Regions from separate parts of the Peribacillus sp. FSL M8-0224 genome, predicted to be linked through region 1. Evidence: riboswitches for the same ligand, from Rfam matches in the RefSeq annotation. Region 1 holds a riboswitch; each other region holds the start of a gene.
The links. A riboswitch is a leader RNA that binds a small molecule or an ion and turns the genes downstream of it on or off. The one in region 1 is predicted to bind thiamine pyrophosphate.
Positions count from the first base shown of each region.

Region 2: another riboswitch for thiamine pyrophosphate. It lies ahead of tenA (thiaminase II); the one in region 1 lies ahead of thiC (phosphomethylpyrimidine synthase ThiC).
Region 3: another riboswitch for thiamine pyrophosphate. It lies ahead of tenA (thiaminase II); the one in region 1 lies ahead of thiC (phosphomethylpyrimidine synthase ThiC).

Region 1 is NZ_JBBOOJ010000001.1:402,713-407,318, reverse strand. Features, by position in the region: partial or broken gene MKX49_RS01995 (DUF3231 family protein) at 1-44, shown strand, start outside; gene MKX49_RS01990 (hypothetical protein) at 135-305, opposite strand; gene thiC (phosphomethylpyrimidine synthase ThiC) at 328-2,109, opposite strand; TPP riboswitch at 2,245-2,359, opposite strand; gene MKX49_RS01980 (HAD family hydrolase) at 2,476-3,264, opposite strand; gene MKX49_RS01975 (histidine phosphatase family protein) at 3,417-3,962, opposite strand; gene MKX49_RS01970 (hypothetical protein) at 4,185-4,606, opposite strand, start outside.
Region 2 is NZ_JBBOOJ010000001.1:1,979,192-1,983,797, forward strand. Features, by position in the region: gene MKX49_RS09525 (AMP-binding protein) at 1-1,040, shown strand, start outside; gene MKX49_RS09530 (SDR family NAD(P)-dependent oxidoreductase) at 1,097-1,843, shown strand; TPP riboswitch at 1,972-2,103, shown strand; gene tenA (thiaminase II) at 2,239-2,922, shown strand; gene MKX49_RS09540 (ECF transporter S component) at 2,938-3,516, shown strand; gene MKX49_RS09545 (ABC transporter ATP-binding protein) at 3,535-4,606, shown strand, end outside.
Region 3 is NZ_JBBOOJ010000001.1:1,055,676-1,060,281, reverse strand. Features, by position in the region: gene MKX49_RS05120 (GNAT family N-acetyltransferase) at 101-607, shown strand; gene MKX49_RS05115 (aspartyl-phosphate phosphatase Spo0E family protein) at 677-874, opposite strand; gene MKX49_RS05110 (Fur-regulated basic protein FbpA) at 1,124-1,312, opposite strand; SAM riboswitch class I at 1,488-1,592, opposite strand; TPP riboswitch at 1,750-1,854, shown strand; gene tenA (thiaminase II) at 1,946-2,635, shown strand; gene thiW (energy coupling factor transporter S component ThiW) at 2,651-3,172, shown strand; gene thiD (bifunctional hydroxymethylpyrimidine kinase/phosphomethylpyrimidine kinase) at 3,141-3,947, shown strand; gene thiM (hydroxyethylthiazole kinase) at 3,944-4,606, shown strand, end outside.

The sequences.
Region 1 (4,606 bases):
GGCTTGTCCCTCCTCCTCTTCATATTAATAAAACAAGTATGTAAATAGTAATGAAAGATCCCCTTAATCATGTTTTGTGATTGAATGTCCAACATGATTAAGGGAGTCATTCCATAAGGACGATTATGGAATCATTACCATTGCAGACTTTCGATCAAGTGGCACTTTGTACATTGTTGACTATAATCATTTTTCACAAATTCATGGTTACAATTCTCCCGAAAAATGTTCAGCTCCCTTTTCAGCTGCTCCAATTGAGTTTCCAACTGTTTCATTTCAACTTTTATCTGGATTACCCGATTCATCGAATTCTCCCTCTCGTCGGAATCATTGATAGATTTCCCCATCCGTTTTCCTAAATTCATTCGCTTTTTCTTTAAGCCCTTCATCGATTACCGACTCAAAACCCAGACCCTTTTCCTTCGCCAAATCACGAATGTCCTGAGAGATTCTCATACTGCAGAATTTCGGTCCGCACATTGAACAGAAATGGGCTGTTTTGGCCCCTTCTGCCGGAAGAGTTTCATCGTGATACTCAACCGCCCTTTCAGGATCAAGGGAAAGATTGAATTGATCTCTCCAACGGAATTCGAATCTAGCCTTCGAAAGGGCATCATCCCGTTTTCTTGCCTGCGGATGGCCTTTTGCAAGATCAGCTGCGTGTGCTGCAATTTTATAAGTAATGACCCCTACCCGAACATCCTCTTTATTCGGCAGTCCCAAATGCTCTTTCGGTGTCACATAGCAAAGCATGGCAGTTCCAAACCATCCAATCATGGCAGCACCAATCGCAGAAGTGATATGGTCGTATCCAGGAGCTATATCCGTCGTCAATGGTCCCAGGGTATAGAATGGTGCTTCTTGACAGACTTCCAGCTGCTTATCCATATTTTCTTTAATCAAATGCATCGGTACGTGGCCGGGTCCCTCCACCATGACTTGAACGTCGTGCTTCCAAGCAATCTTCGTCAATTCCCCAAGTGTTTCCAATTCCGCAAATTGTGCCTCATCGTTTGCATCTGCAATGGATCCCGGACGGAGACCGTCACCTAATGAGAAAGAAACATCATACGTCTTCATGATTTCACAAATCTCTTCAAAGTGTGTATAGAGAAAACTTTCTTGGTGGTGGGCCAAGCACCATTGTGCCATGATGGAGCCTCCCCGGGAAACAATACCCGTAACTCGCTTTGCTGTCATGGGGATGTATCGCAAAAGTACACCAGCGTGTATGGTGAAGTAATCGACACCTTGCTCAGCCTGCTCGATTAATGTATCCCGGAAAACTTCCCAATTTAAATCTTCCGCGACCCCATTCACTTTTTCCAATGCTTGATATATCGGAACCGTCCCAACCGGCACAGGTGAATTCCTGATAATCCATTCCCGCGTCGTGTGAATATTCTTTCCTGTGGAAAGATCCATTATGTTGTCTGCACCCCATCGTGTAGCCCAAGTCATTTTCTCCACTTCAGCTTCGATCGATGAACTGACAGCTGAATTTCCTATATTCGCATTTATCTTCACGTGAAAATTACGTCCGATGATCATGGGCTCACTTTCAGGATGGTTAATATTTGCCGGAATGATTGCCCGCCCGCTAGCTACCTCTTCCCTTACAAACTCAGGGGCTACATTTTCCCTGATCGAAATGAACTCCATTTCTGGAGTAATGATCCCTTTGCGGGCATAATGGAGCTGGGTTACGTTTTTCCCTTTCACCGCACGCAATGGTTTTCTTTTCAATCCCGGAAAAACTTCGGCATTGGATTGTGACTCCACTTTTCTATATCCGTTATCTTCAGGCTTTATTTCACGCCCTTCATACTCTTCAACATCTTCCCGTTCCAGAACCCAGCTGCGTCTAATCGGGGCAAGGCCTTTATGAATATCAATCGGATATTCTGAATCCGTATAGAAGCCGCTTGTATCATATACACGTAAAGGCGGATTCTCCTCTTCGCCGAATGCCCCTGTTGTCGGACTTAGCTCAATTTCACGCATAGGTACTTTAATATCGGGTCTAGATCCCTCAACATACACTTTTTTACTCCCGGCAAAACTGGACATAATTGAAACGTTCATGTCATTTACTGAATTACTCTTCATGATTTCATTTCTCCTTTTTAAGTTCATTTAAAAAGGACAAAATCCAATCCATTTCGCACGAAAAAGCCAGGTCTCATATTTAAGACCCGGCTAACGTTAGTATGACTACAGAAATGACCGATTGAAATGTCATCGTTTAGTAGATTCTAACTTCCCCACGCTGGTATGAACCAGATCAGGTCCTGAGGGTTAAGAAGCTTAAGCGCTTCTCTCTCAGCCCAACTTTTATTGGACACCCCTAGTCTGAATAATTTAATTGATTACAGGGTAACTATATCTCACCCTTTTCATTCTGTAAATAATTTGAAAGACCTAATATTTTCTCTGCAATCATTTAAAATTTGTTATTTGGAGGAGGACCGCCAATTAATTCCCCAGGCTCTCAAGGATAGGGAAAAGCTCCTCTAAATGCTTGATTTCATAGGTTGGAAGCACTTCATTCCGTTCCTTATCATGGCGATTTATCCAAACCGACTTTATGCCTACCCGTGATGCTCCAAGGATATCGGTCATTAAATTATCGCCGACCATCAATACTTCATCCTTATCAAGCTCCATGATTTCCAAAGCGTGCTCAAAAATGGAGGCATCCGGTTTACCTCGTCCAAATGCGCCTGAAATCACGATTTGGTCGAAATAAGGAACCAGTTCAGGCGTTATTTCAAGTTTGGTATTTTGCAGTTCAGGAGATCCGTTCGTTAGCAATAGCAATTTGTACTTCCCTTTTAATTCATCCAGAACACGGAATGTTTCTTCATAGATAAATGGCTTTTTGCGTCTTTCGGCCGGGAAACGTTCTGCCAGTTCAAGCCCAAATTCCGGGTCATCGATCCCTAATGCCTTCAAGCCCCTCGTCCACGCTTCTTTCCGATAAGCCGGTGCAATCCCGGCCATCTTCCGGAATTCATCATGATCATCCTGAAAATTCCCCCATAGTCCCTCAAATGGGTTGATTCCGATCATTTGAGTGAATGCATATGTATCGTAAGAAGAATAAAGATCACGCGCTTCCTTCCGCACCGCTTCTTCAAACTCGTCGACATTCAGACCATATTTCTCCTTGGCAACTTCGCATGTGGCCACAAAAGCTTCTTTTACACTTTTCTGATCCCATAGTAATGTATCATCTAAATCAAAAAAAACTGCCTTCAGCAAAATGTCCACCCCTCTTTCCCCAATATTGAATTCGTAAAAATTACACTATTACAATAATAAACCACAACCAATAAAAAAAGAATAACTATTCGGAAAATGCCTGCCTCTTTCTTCGCAAAATGGCTTACCTTTTCCGGTGGGGAACCATATATTCATTTCCCTTTTCCGCTTTCAAATATATACAATTTTCCATTACTGGCAATCTTGAACTTTGGACCGGTGAACCCCCGTCGGATCAGCTCTTTCCTCATATATACCATGAGGGCGGCATGACTCACGATCAGAACATTCCTTTCCCCCTTTGCAAAGACTTCATCCAATACTTTATTGATTCTTTGCTCTGCAATCTTAATTTCCGCCCTTGTCTGCTTGTTGATCACCGAGCAGCAGCGAATCCAGATGGCCCAAAGGATGAACGGCAGCTTAATCCTTCCTCTCAAAGGGGGCGAAGGTATTTCCCGCAGCTCCTCCATCCGATGAACCGTGCCTGGATAGATGTGTTCCGCTGTCTTGACGGCTCTCGACATATCACTGCAATAACATTCCTGCCATTCCTCCACGCCAAATAAAGTCGTTCCATAAATAATATCCGCTGCATCATAGTCCACAAACCATTGCTTCATATCATCCGCCGTCACAGATTTCCCAGTAGGAAATTCATGTGCCACCTTAAAATGCCGTACCAAACCAATTTTCATATATTCTCCTTTTTATCTTTTAAAATATTCGTTTCTATTTCTTATAAAAGCCCTTAACAATATATTAACCTATGTAAAGCAATATAATAAATGCAAGTTGAAACCATTAAAACCTGGTCAAAGGTTCTCACAGATTGTGTCACTGCAAGCATTTAATTATCATAAGGAAAAATATCATGGCCATATGTAAAAAAGAGAAAGCATATCGCCTTCTCCTTTCGTTTAATCTATGAATTGGAGTTCTGTTATCGTACATCTTTTCCTGAATTTATATTTCCCGCTCAAATCACTGAATTGATAATCATTTAGGGATTTCCCCAGTTGTTCCTTTAGTTTATCCGCCGTGATGGATTCCTCAACTGTCTCTTTCCAATTTTCATTTCCCATTATCTCTTCGAACGGAATGGTAGTCAGGATTTCATCATATATCTGGATGCTTTGATCGATGCCAAAGCTGCCATAGATACTGCCATTTTCATCGGCAAAGATATGCTCCGATTCCAATTCTTCCACCAATACTTCCAGATATCCCTTTGCCTTAACAGGCTTGATGGCTATCTCCGCTTCTGCCTTTACAGGTCCCAATCTCTTATCGATGATCTCTATCGTCAATTTAACGTGAACGGGCGGATAACCAAACCCTT
Region 2 (4,606 bases), 1.6 Mb from region 1:
GAACCACGGGAAGTCCAAAAGGAGTTATGCATACACATAATACCCTTTGTATATCGACAAATTATTGGATTGACCGCTTACATTTAAAATCCGATGACGTTCTTTTCATGGCGTCAACGTTCGCTCACCAAACGGGTTTTGGTTATGGAGTCAGGCTCCCAACACATATTGGAGGTACGGGAATCTATCAAGACATTTGGAATCCGAGAGAGTTTATTGAATGGGTTGAGAAGGAAAAGATAACGTTTACGGCGGGTGCCACTCCTTTTCTGCAAGATACGGTTCAGATGGAGGGGATAGAAAGGTATGACCTCAATTCGCTGCGAGTCTTCGTAGCTTTGGGTGCCCCGATTCCCAGGCATTTAGTAAAGGAGGCCGTGAAAAAAGTACCGTTCAAGATATTGTCAGGGTGGGGACAAACGGAAGATGGCTTGGTAACCTTGACGAGACTTGAAGATACAGAAGAAAAACTGACGAATACCGACGGAATCCCGTTTCCGGGTATGGAGTTAAAGATAGTGGATTTTGAAGGGGAAATCTGTGCCCCGAATATAGAAGGCTCTTTATTAGTAAGGGGTCCGGCTCTTTTTGTCGGCTATTTTAAACGAATCAATGATACGTTAGCTGAGTATAGTGACGGATGGTTCATTACCGGTGATCGAGCATTCATTGATGAAGACGGGTATATCCGGATTTCTGGAAGAAACAAAGACATAATCATACGTGGCGGTGAAAATATTCCAGTCGCTTATGTAGAAAATGTACTGTATGAACACCCGGATATTTCTAGTGCTCAGGTTATTGCGGTTCCAGATTCCCGTCTTCAGGAAAAAGCATGTGCATGTATCAGTATGAAAACGGGGAAGAGCCCGATCACGCTGGATTCCATGCAGGAATTTCTCCTGGAAAAGGGATTGGCAAAACAATATTGGCCTGAATTTATTGAAATAATGGATGACTTTCCTCGTACGGCAAGCGGGAAAATTCAGAAATTCCGGCTCCGGGAAATGATTAATGAAAGGATAACTGACAATATATAAGCAAGCAGCTTAAATAAATCCATATTGACGAAATAGTGAAAGTGGAGGGGAATATGATGACAAAAAGAATGGCATTTATCACAGGTGCTGGAAGCGGAATTGGCAGAGAAATTTCAAAAAAATTGGCTTCTCGCAATATTAACGTCATCGTGGCTGATATTAATCTTAAAAATGCAGAGGAAACGGTTTCTTTAATCGAAAAGTCGGGTTTTGAAGCCAGAGCGGTCCATTGTGATGTAACGAAATTAGAAAGTGTAAAAAAAGCCGTCGAAGAATCAGTGAACTATTATCATAGAATAGATATATTGGTTAATAATGCAGGCTGGGATAAGGTGGAACCATTTTTAAAAAGTGATCCCAGCACATGGAAAAGGATTATCGATATTAATTTACTTGGGCAGATCCATACATGCAAGGAAATTTTACCTCTCATGATTGAAAATGGATACGGTAAGGTAGTAAATATTGCATCCGATGCAGCTAGAGTCGGATCAAGTGGAGAAGCAGTTTATTCGGCTGCTAAAGGAGGGGTTATTGCCTTTACAAAAACGATAGCAAGAGAAATGGCACGTCATAAACTCAACATCAATTGTATAGCGCCAGGTCCTGCTGATACGCCCCTATTTCAAGAAATAGGCTCATATAATGAAGGTATAGCTAGCGCCTTGGAAAAAGCGATTCCATTCCGCCGGCTAGCACAACCAGAGGACATTGCCAGTGCTGTTTCCTATTTCGTTTCGGAAGAGGCAGGGTATATTACGGGGCAAACTCTTTCCGTAAATGGTGGATTAACAATGGTTTAATAGATCGTGGTTATGTGGGTATGGAAGATTGAAAGTTTAGTAACCCTAAATCAAGAAAACTTTTCTAATACGTTTGACAATTGGATTTATCGTGTTAATATAAAGGCAAATGAATTTTAATATACAATTTGTACCACTAGGGGTGCTTTATAGGTAAAAGTTGATTTTTTACCCACAAAAGCTGAGATTAAAGTATGACTTTAAGACCCTTAGAACCTGATCTGGTTTATACCAGCGTAGGGAAGTGGGGTCTGGAACTATACATTTCTGTATTATTTCTTGTACAACCACTTTCTTTACGTTTAAGAAAGTGGTTTTTTGTTTGCAAAAAAAGGGGTGATAAGTGTTTTTTTCTGTATCGTTCAATGAAAAAATACAATTTGGAGGTAATGGACATGAAGTTTTCAGAGGAAATCCGTAAGGAAGTTGATCACATTTGGGAAGCTAGTTTTAATCATCCGTTTGTAGCAGGAATAGGAGATGGCACATTGCCATTGGAGTGTTTCCGTTTTTATGTCATGCAAGATGCCTATTATTTATCTCATTTTGCTAGAGTTCAAGCCTTAGGGGCAGTCAAAGCTACAGATTTACATACAACAAGCAGGCTTGCCGGCCATGCACAAGGAACATATGAAGCGGAGTTGAAGCTTCATGAGAATTTTTCCGAGAGATTAGGCATCACAAAAGAAGAACGGGAAGATTTCAAGCCTGCCCCGACTGCCTATGCTTATACTTCCCATATGTATCGTGCGGCTTATTCGGGACATTTAGGAGATGTTATTGCAGCTATCTTGCCGTGCTACTGGCTGTATTATGAGATAGGTGAAAAGCTGCAAGGGTGCATGCCCGAAGAGCCGATTTATCAAGAATGGATAGCGGCTTACGGAGGAGAGTGGTTCCGCACTTTGGTGGAAGAACAAATTGCGAGGCTGGATGAGATTGCTGAAAAAGTAACTGAAGAAGATAAGGCGAGAATGAAAGAGCATTTTATTCTCAGCAGCCAATATGAATACTCATTTTGGGAAATGGCTTATCGTTTAGAGACATGGCCCGTTCATAAGGAAACATTAGAAGTATAAAAGGAGAATGAAACAATGAAAAAAGGATTGAAATTAACGGATATATTAGTCACGATCGTGATTGCGGTAGCATTTGGAATCGTTTATATCCTTTGGGGTTCGATTTATTATTCCGTTAAACCATTAGGATTACATCTGGATCAACTTATTTATGGAATGTGGTTTATAGCTGGCCCTGTCGCCTTTTTCATTTTACGGAAACCGGGTGTGGCACTTTTGGCGGAGATAGCTGCAGCTTCAGGGGAATTCTTTCTAGGTTCCCCATGGGGGCTGACTGTACTGTTATATGGGGTGGTCCAAGGTTTGTTCGCGGAACTGGTGTTCATGGGGTTCAAATATAAAAAATTCAATATGCCGGTGGCCGTTTTAGCTGCGATGGCTTCCTGCCTGGCATCAGTTATCATGGATTTTGCATACGGGGAAATAGGTGCGCTTTCTACTTGGAATCTATCGTTATTCATGATAGCGAGGTTTGTGGGTTCCATATTCTTTGCAGGTGTGACCGCTTATTATCTAGTTAAAGTCCTGGAAGCAACAGGGGTAACTAATCTTGTGCGTCCGGTTTCCAATAAAGATTATGCAGAACTTGATTAAAAGAAGAGGTTGAGGGCCATGGAACCAATCGTTTCTGTTGAAAAGTTAAGAATGAAATTTCCCGGTGATGAATCTTTGATATTCAAGGACCTATCACTATCATTTGATCAGGGAGAAAAAGTGTTATTGTTGGGACCATCTGGATGTGGTAAGTCCACTCTGTTGCAAGTGTTAAGCGGATTGATTCCGAATTCCATCGAAGTCCCGATGAAAGCGGAGAAATTGAAATGCCCTTCTTCATGGGGGTATGTTTTTCAAGACCCTGATAGCCAGTTTTGCATGCCATTTGCCGATGAGGAAATTGCCTTTGTCCTAGAGAATCTTTCCGTCCCTAAAGAAGAAATGAAAGAGAAGATTCAAAATCATTTCCGTAAAGTAGGATTGAACCTGGACCATACAAGTATTGACACATTATCAGGCGGGATGAAACAGCGTCTGGCAATTGCTTCAGTATTGGCCCTTGAACCAGAAGTTATATTTTTAGATGAACCGACCGCCATGCTTGATCCAGAAGGAACGAAAGAAATCTGGGACTTGTTGAAGGAAGTCGGAAAAGACAAAACGGTTATTATCGTCGAACATAAAATTGACCATGTTTTAGAATTCATCGAACGAATCGTGCTTTTAAACGATGACGGTCAAATCATAGCTGATGGTCCAAGAGACACCATTCTTTCCCTATATAAAAATGAAATGAGAGAACATGGAATTTGGTTCCCTGGTGTTTGGGATGAATATATACAGAGTAATGCACCCACTAGGGAATACCATTTTACAGATGGTTTACCCCTTCTGGATGTGCAAGGATTTAGCGGTTTTCGGAATAAAGAGGAAAAACTCAAGGTTGAAGAGCTGAAGGTGCATTCAGGAGAATGGATTGTGATCAGGGGAGAAAATGGCGCGGGCAAGAGTACACTTTTGCATGCATTGATGCAATTCATAAAAACGAAAGGTACGTATGAATTATTGGGGAACCCCATTAAAATGGTGAAAAATCCAACAGATCATATGACGTTTGTCTTTCAAAATCCTGAGTTTCAGTTCGTTGCAAATACTGTATATGAAGAGATTGCTTATTCATTGCGTATTG
Region 3 (4,606 bases), 650 kb from region 1:
GATAAAGAATAAAGAGTGTATGATAATATAAAACTTTCAATGGAAACGGGATTACCCTTCATTCTGGAGATTGAATAAATGATAGTTAGGAGTTTAAATCATGGAAGAACACATAGAGTTTAGAGAGGCAGAACTATCTGATCTACCCAGAATTGTTGAAATATATAATTCGACAATTGCTTCAAGAATGGTCACGGCAGATACGGAACCTGTATCCGTCCAATCGAGGGTTAAATGGTTTGAGGAACATCATTCAGAAAGTAGACCGCTATATATCATTACTATAGAAGGGAAAACCGCTGGATGGATGAGCTTTCAATCCTTTTATGGCCGACCGGCATATAATTCCACTGCCGAAATCAGTATTTACATTGATGATTATTTCCGGGGAAAAGGAATTGGACAAATTTCGATTCGAAAGGCAATTGAATTGAGTCCAAAATTAGGCGTTAAGACTTTATTGGGTTTCATTTTCGCCCATAATACACCAAGCCTTAAGCTTTTTTCCAAATTCGGGTTTGAAGAATGGGCACATTTACCTCAAGTTGCCGAGATGGATGGCATTGAGCGGGATTTGATCATTCTAGGTAAACGTGTCGATATTTAATATATAATTCTTTAGAGCTATTGCCTTGAGCAGTAGCTTTTTCAGATTAATACAGGTCGAATTGCTAATTTAAAAATACCTATATGCTTCTTGAAGGGAAAAATATTCAGAATCTCTTTTACTTGCTAACGTATTCAATAGCGTATCCAATTCTTGACTGGCTTGTACAGTCAGCAGACTTGTTAAGCCGTAAATCGCTCCCAACTTTATCATTTCCTGTCTCTTCTCTTCTACTTTTTCTATAGTTACCTTACGGCAAGGCATCATAGTCACCTCCCATTTATTCAATATTTTTACACTTTCATCATAATGAAACCACTAGTTAAAATCAACTATTTTTCAGAAATTAAATGTGTTATTTTATAGGTCAAATGTGACAAAACACCTATTTTGTTATTTAATTATGTATAATTTGTGTCGTTTTCTAATAAACGCAAAAAAAGCATCCACTAGTGTAGACTGCGAATGCTTACATCATATCCCTTATCCAAAAATCCAAATATTGTATTCCGTTTACTATGTCATCCATTCAGAAGGTGACTCGTTATTAGGTCTATTTATAACAATCTTATATTCATCTTCAAGTACTTTTAATGGGGCATCATAAAGGTGCCTTTCATCAGAGGTTTTGTATACTCCATTGGCCAATAGCTCTTCAATGAGTTTTGCCTTCCTCTGTTCAATCCTCTTAAATAATTCTGCCATGTAAATGGCTCCTTTCCCAGTCGTCCTAGTGCCTGCTTCTAGTTAGCTAAACTTTATCAACTTGTTTGATTTCACCAAATTATATATACCTTTTCTAGTATGTCACTAAACGTTATTTCCCAAAAATAAAAGCCCCTTCTAATTTAAGAAGAGGCTGACAGTGTCCGTACGGCTCTTCTTATCTTCCAAGCATATGCTTGTTGGATTTAGCACAGTTCCCTAAACGGGTCCGCTGCCGAGGTTTCTTAGGGCCAAGTCCCTCCACCTCTCTGGATAAGAATTCGATATATAATGATGTAGAAATGATTCTAACCTAATAATCTTCAAAAGTCAATTACCTGGTTCTCCCTTTTTTCCTGGACATAAAGTGATTCCTCTTTCAAATACGGGTTGCATTTTCTTGTCTTTCTGATATGATGTCAGTAATTACATACAATTCACACCACTAGGGGAGTCTTTTTTAAGACTGAGATGGAATTAGTTCCGGACCCTTTGAACCTGAACCGGCTCATACCGGCGGAGGGAAGTGGATGATATCGTCCATTTTACAGACTATATCCATCTACCCCGTTCCGTATTCAGGAACGGGGTTTTTTATTCAACAAAAGGAGCCATTCTATAGGAGGATGAACAATGGAGAATACAAAATTAGAAACATTCAGTGATAGACTGCATGCACGGGCAAAAGAGATTTGGAAAAGGAACCATTCACATCCCTTTGTCCAGGCAATTGGAAACGGTACACTTCCTGAAAAGAAATTTGCCTATTACCTGAAGCAGGACTATGTCTATCTCATGGATTATTCCAAGCTCTTTGCTTTAGGTGTCATCAAAGCCCATAACATCGAAACCATGGCAAAATTTGCGAGCATTTTAAATGAAACCCTTCAAGTGGAAATGGATATTCATCGGCATTATGCTTCCGAATTCGGGATCAGCTCCAAGGAATTGGAAAGTACAGAACCTACTCCAACCACTCTAGCCTATACAGGTTACATGCTAAATGCAGCTCAGCATGGGACTTTGGCAGACTTGATCGCCTGTCTCCTGCCCTGCGCTTGGGATTATTATGAAATCGGTTTGCTATTAAAAGAACAAAATGGAGCAGCACTGGAAAACAATCGCTACGCAGATTGGATAAGGTCCTATTCATCTCCTGAATTCGGGGAAGCACACAAGTGGCTGATCACTTTGTTGGAAGAATTGACGGAAGGCATGCCTGAAAAGGAACTTCTTAGATTAGAAAAGCACTTTTTGGTTACTTCCCGATATGAATATTTATTCTGGGACATGGTTCAAAATGAGCAGGATTGGCCTCTGTAGGTGGTTGACATGAGGATGAATCCTATCAAGAAACTGACATTGACAGCCATGATCACGGCTTTAACGACGCTGACCAGTTCATTTATTTTCATCCCTGCAGGATTTGCAAAAATCTTTCCTATTCAACATCTGGCAAATGTCCTGACGGCGGTTCTATTGGGGCCTACATATGCTGTGACACAAGCTTTTTTAGTTTCCATCATTAGAAACATGTCTGGTACCGGTTCAATTTTCGCCTTTCCCGGCAGCATGATTGGTGCACTTTTGGCCGCCATCCTTTATCGAAAAACACAAAGCTTAAAATTCGCCTGTTTAGGGGAAGTGATCGGGACCGGCATTCTCGGTTCCCTGGCCTGTTATCCGCTTGCAACCCTCCTATTGGGAGAAAAAGCTGCTCTTTTTGGTTTTTTACCGGCTTTTATGTTCAGTTCATTCGCAGGGGCGATTTTAGCTTTCATATTACTTAAAATACTGCTAAAAAATAATTATATGAAGGGGTTTTTTTATGAAAACAGCATTAACGATCGCAGGCTCTGATTCAGGGGGCGGTGCTGGAATACAAGCGGATTTAAAAACATTTTCTGCACATGGTGTATTTGGAATGTCTGCCATCACAGCCGTAACCGCCCAAAACACAATGGAAGTCCGTTCTGTACAGCCCATTGAAACAGCTATCATATCGGATCAAATTGCAGCTATCTTTGAAGATATTCCTGTCGATGCAGTAAAAATAGGCATGCTTGGATCTAAAGAAATCGTGGAAACGGTCGCTGCGTCCCTTAAAACCTTCATGCCTGCCATCGTTATCCTTGACCCTGTCATGATTTCCAAAAGCGGCCACCATTTGCTCGACGAAAAGGCCGTCTCTGCCTTAAAAACGGAATTGCTTCCGCTTGCAACTCTTGTAACACCCAATGTACCAGAAGCGGAAGTACTTACTGGCTTCCCGATTCGGACGAAACAAGATTTCTACAGGGCATGCATTTCGATACAAGAAATGGGTCCCAAAGCCGTTTTACTTAAAGGCGGCCATGCAGCAGGAAATCCAAATGATCTTTTTTATGATGGTACTGACTTCCACTGGATCAAGGGAGAGCGCATTCATACCAAAAACACTCATGGTACGGGCTGCACCCTATCATCCGCCATTACATCTAACCTGGCAAATGGACTGCCATTGCAAGTCTCGATCGAACAAGCCAAGACCTATATTTCCGAAGCGATAAGCAATAGCTTTTCAATCGGTAAAGGTCATGGACCTGTCCATCATTTTCATTCATATTCAAAAAAAGAACGGAGTGACTTGTTATGAAGATTTCTTCAGCCGATTTATTTATGAAGGTAAGAGAAAGGAAACCACTCGTTCACCAAATCACAAACTTTGTTACGGTCAATGACTGTGCAAATGCCACCCTTGCCATCGGAGGTTCACCAGTAATGACATCGAGCCCAAGAGAAGTGGCGGATATGGTCAAATTAGCAAATGCATTGGTCCTGAATTTCGGTACGATCGATGATAAAGCCTTGGAAGCAATGGAGATTGCCGGTAAAACGGCAAATGCCCTGGACATCCCGGTCATTTTGGACCCGGTGGGAGTTGGTGCCACCTCCTATCGTACAGAGCAAGTCAAAGAGCTCCTAAGTAAGGTTACTTTCCAAATCATTCGCGGAAATGCGAGTGAAATCCTGTCAATGATGGGTGGGGATACCGTTACACGCGGAGTGGATTCGGGGGAACTTGCGATTAGCAATGCCGAGCTGGCTGCACAAGCGGCAAATGAATTGAATAGCATCATCGTGGTCAGCGGAGCTAAGGATGCGGTCAGCGATGGAAAACATACGTCCATCATCGATAACGGGAACCTCCTTTTAACTAATGTTACAGGTACCGGATGCATGTCCACTGCTCTTATCGGAACTTTTTCCGGAGTCACCGATGATTTCTATTCTGCCGCAATTGCCGGTATATCA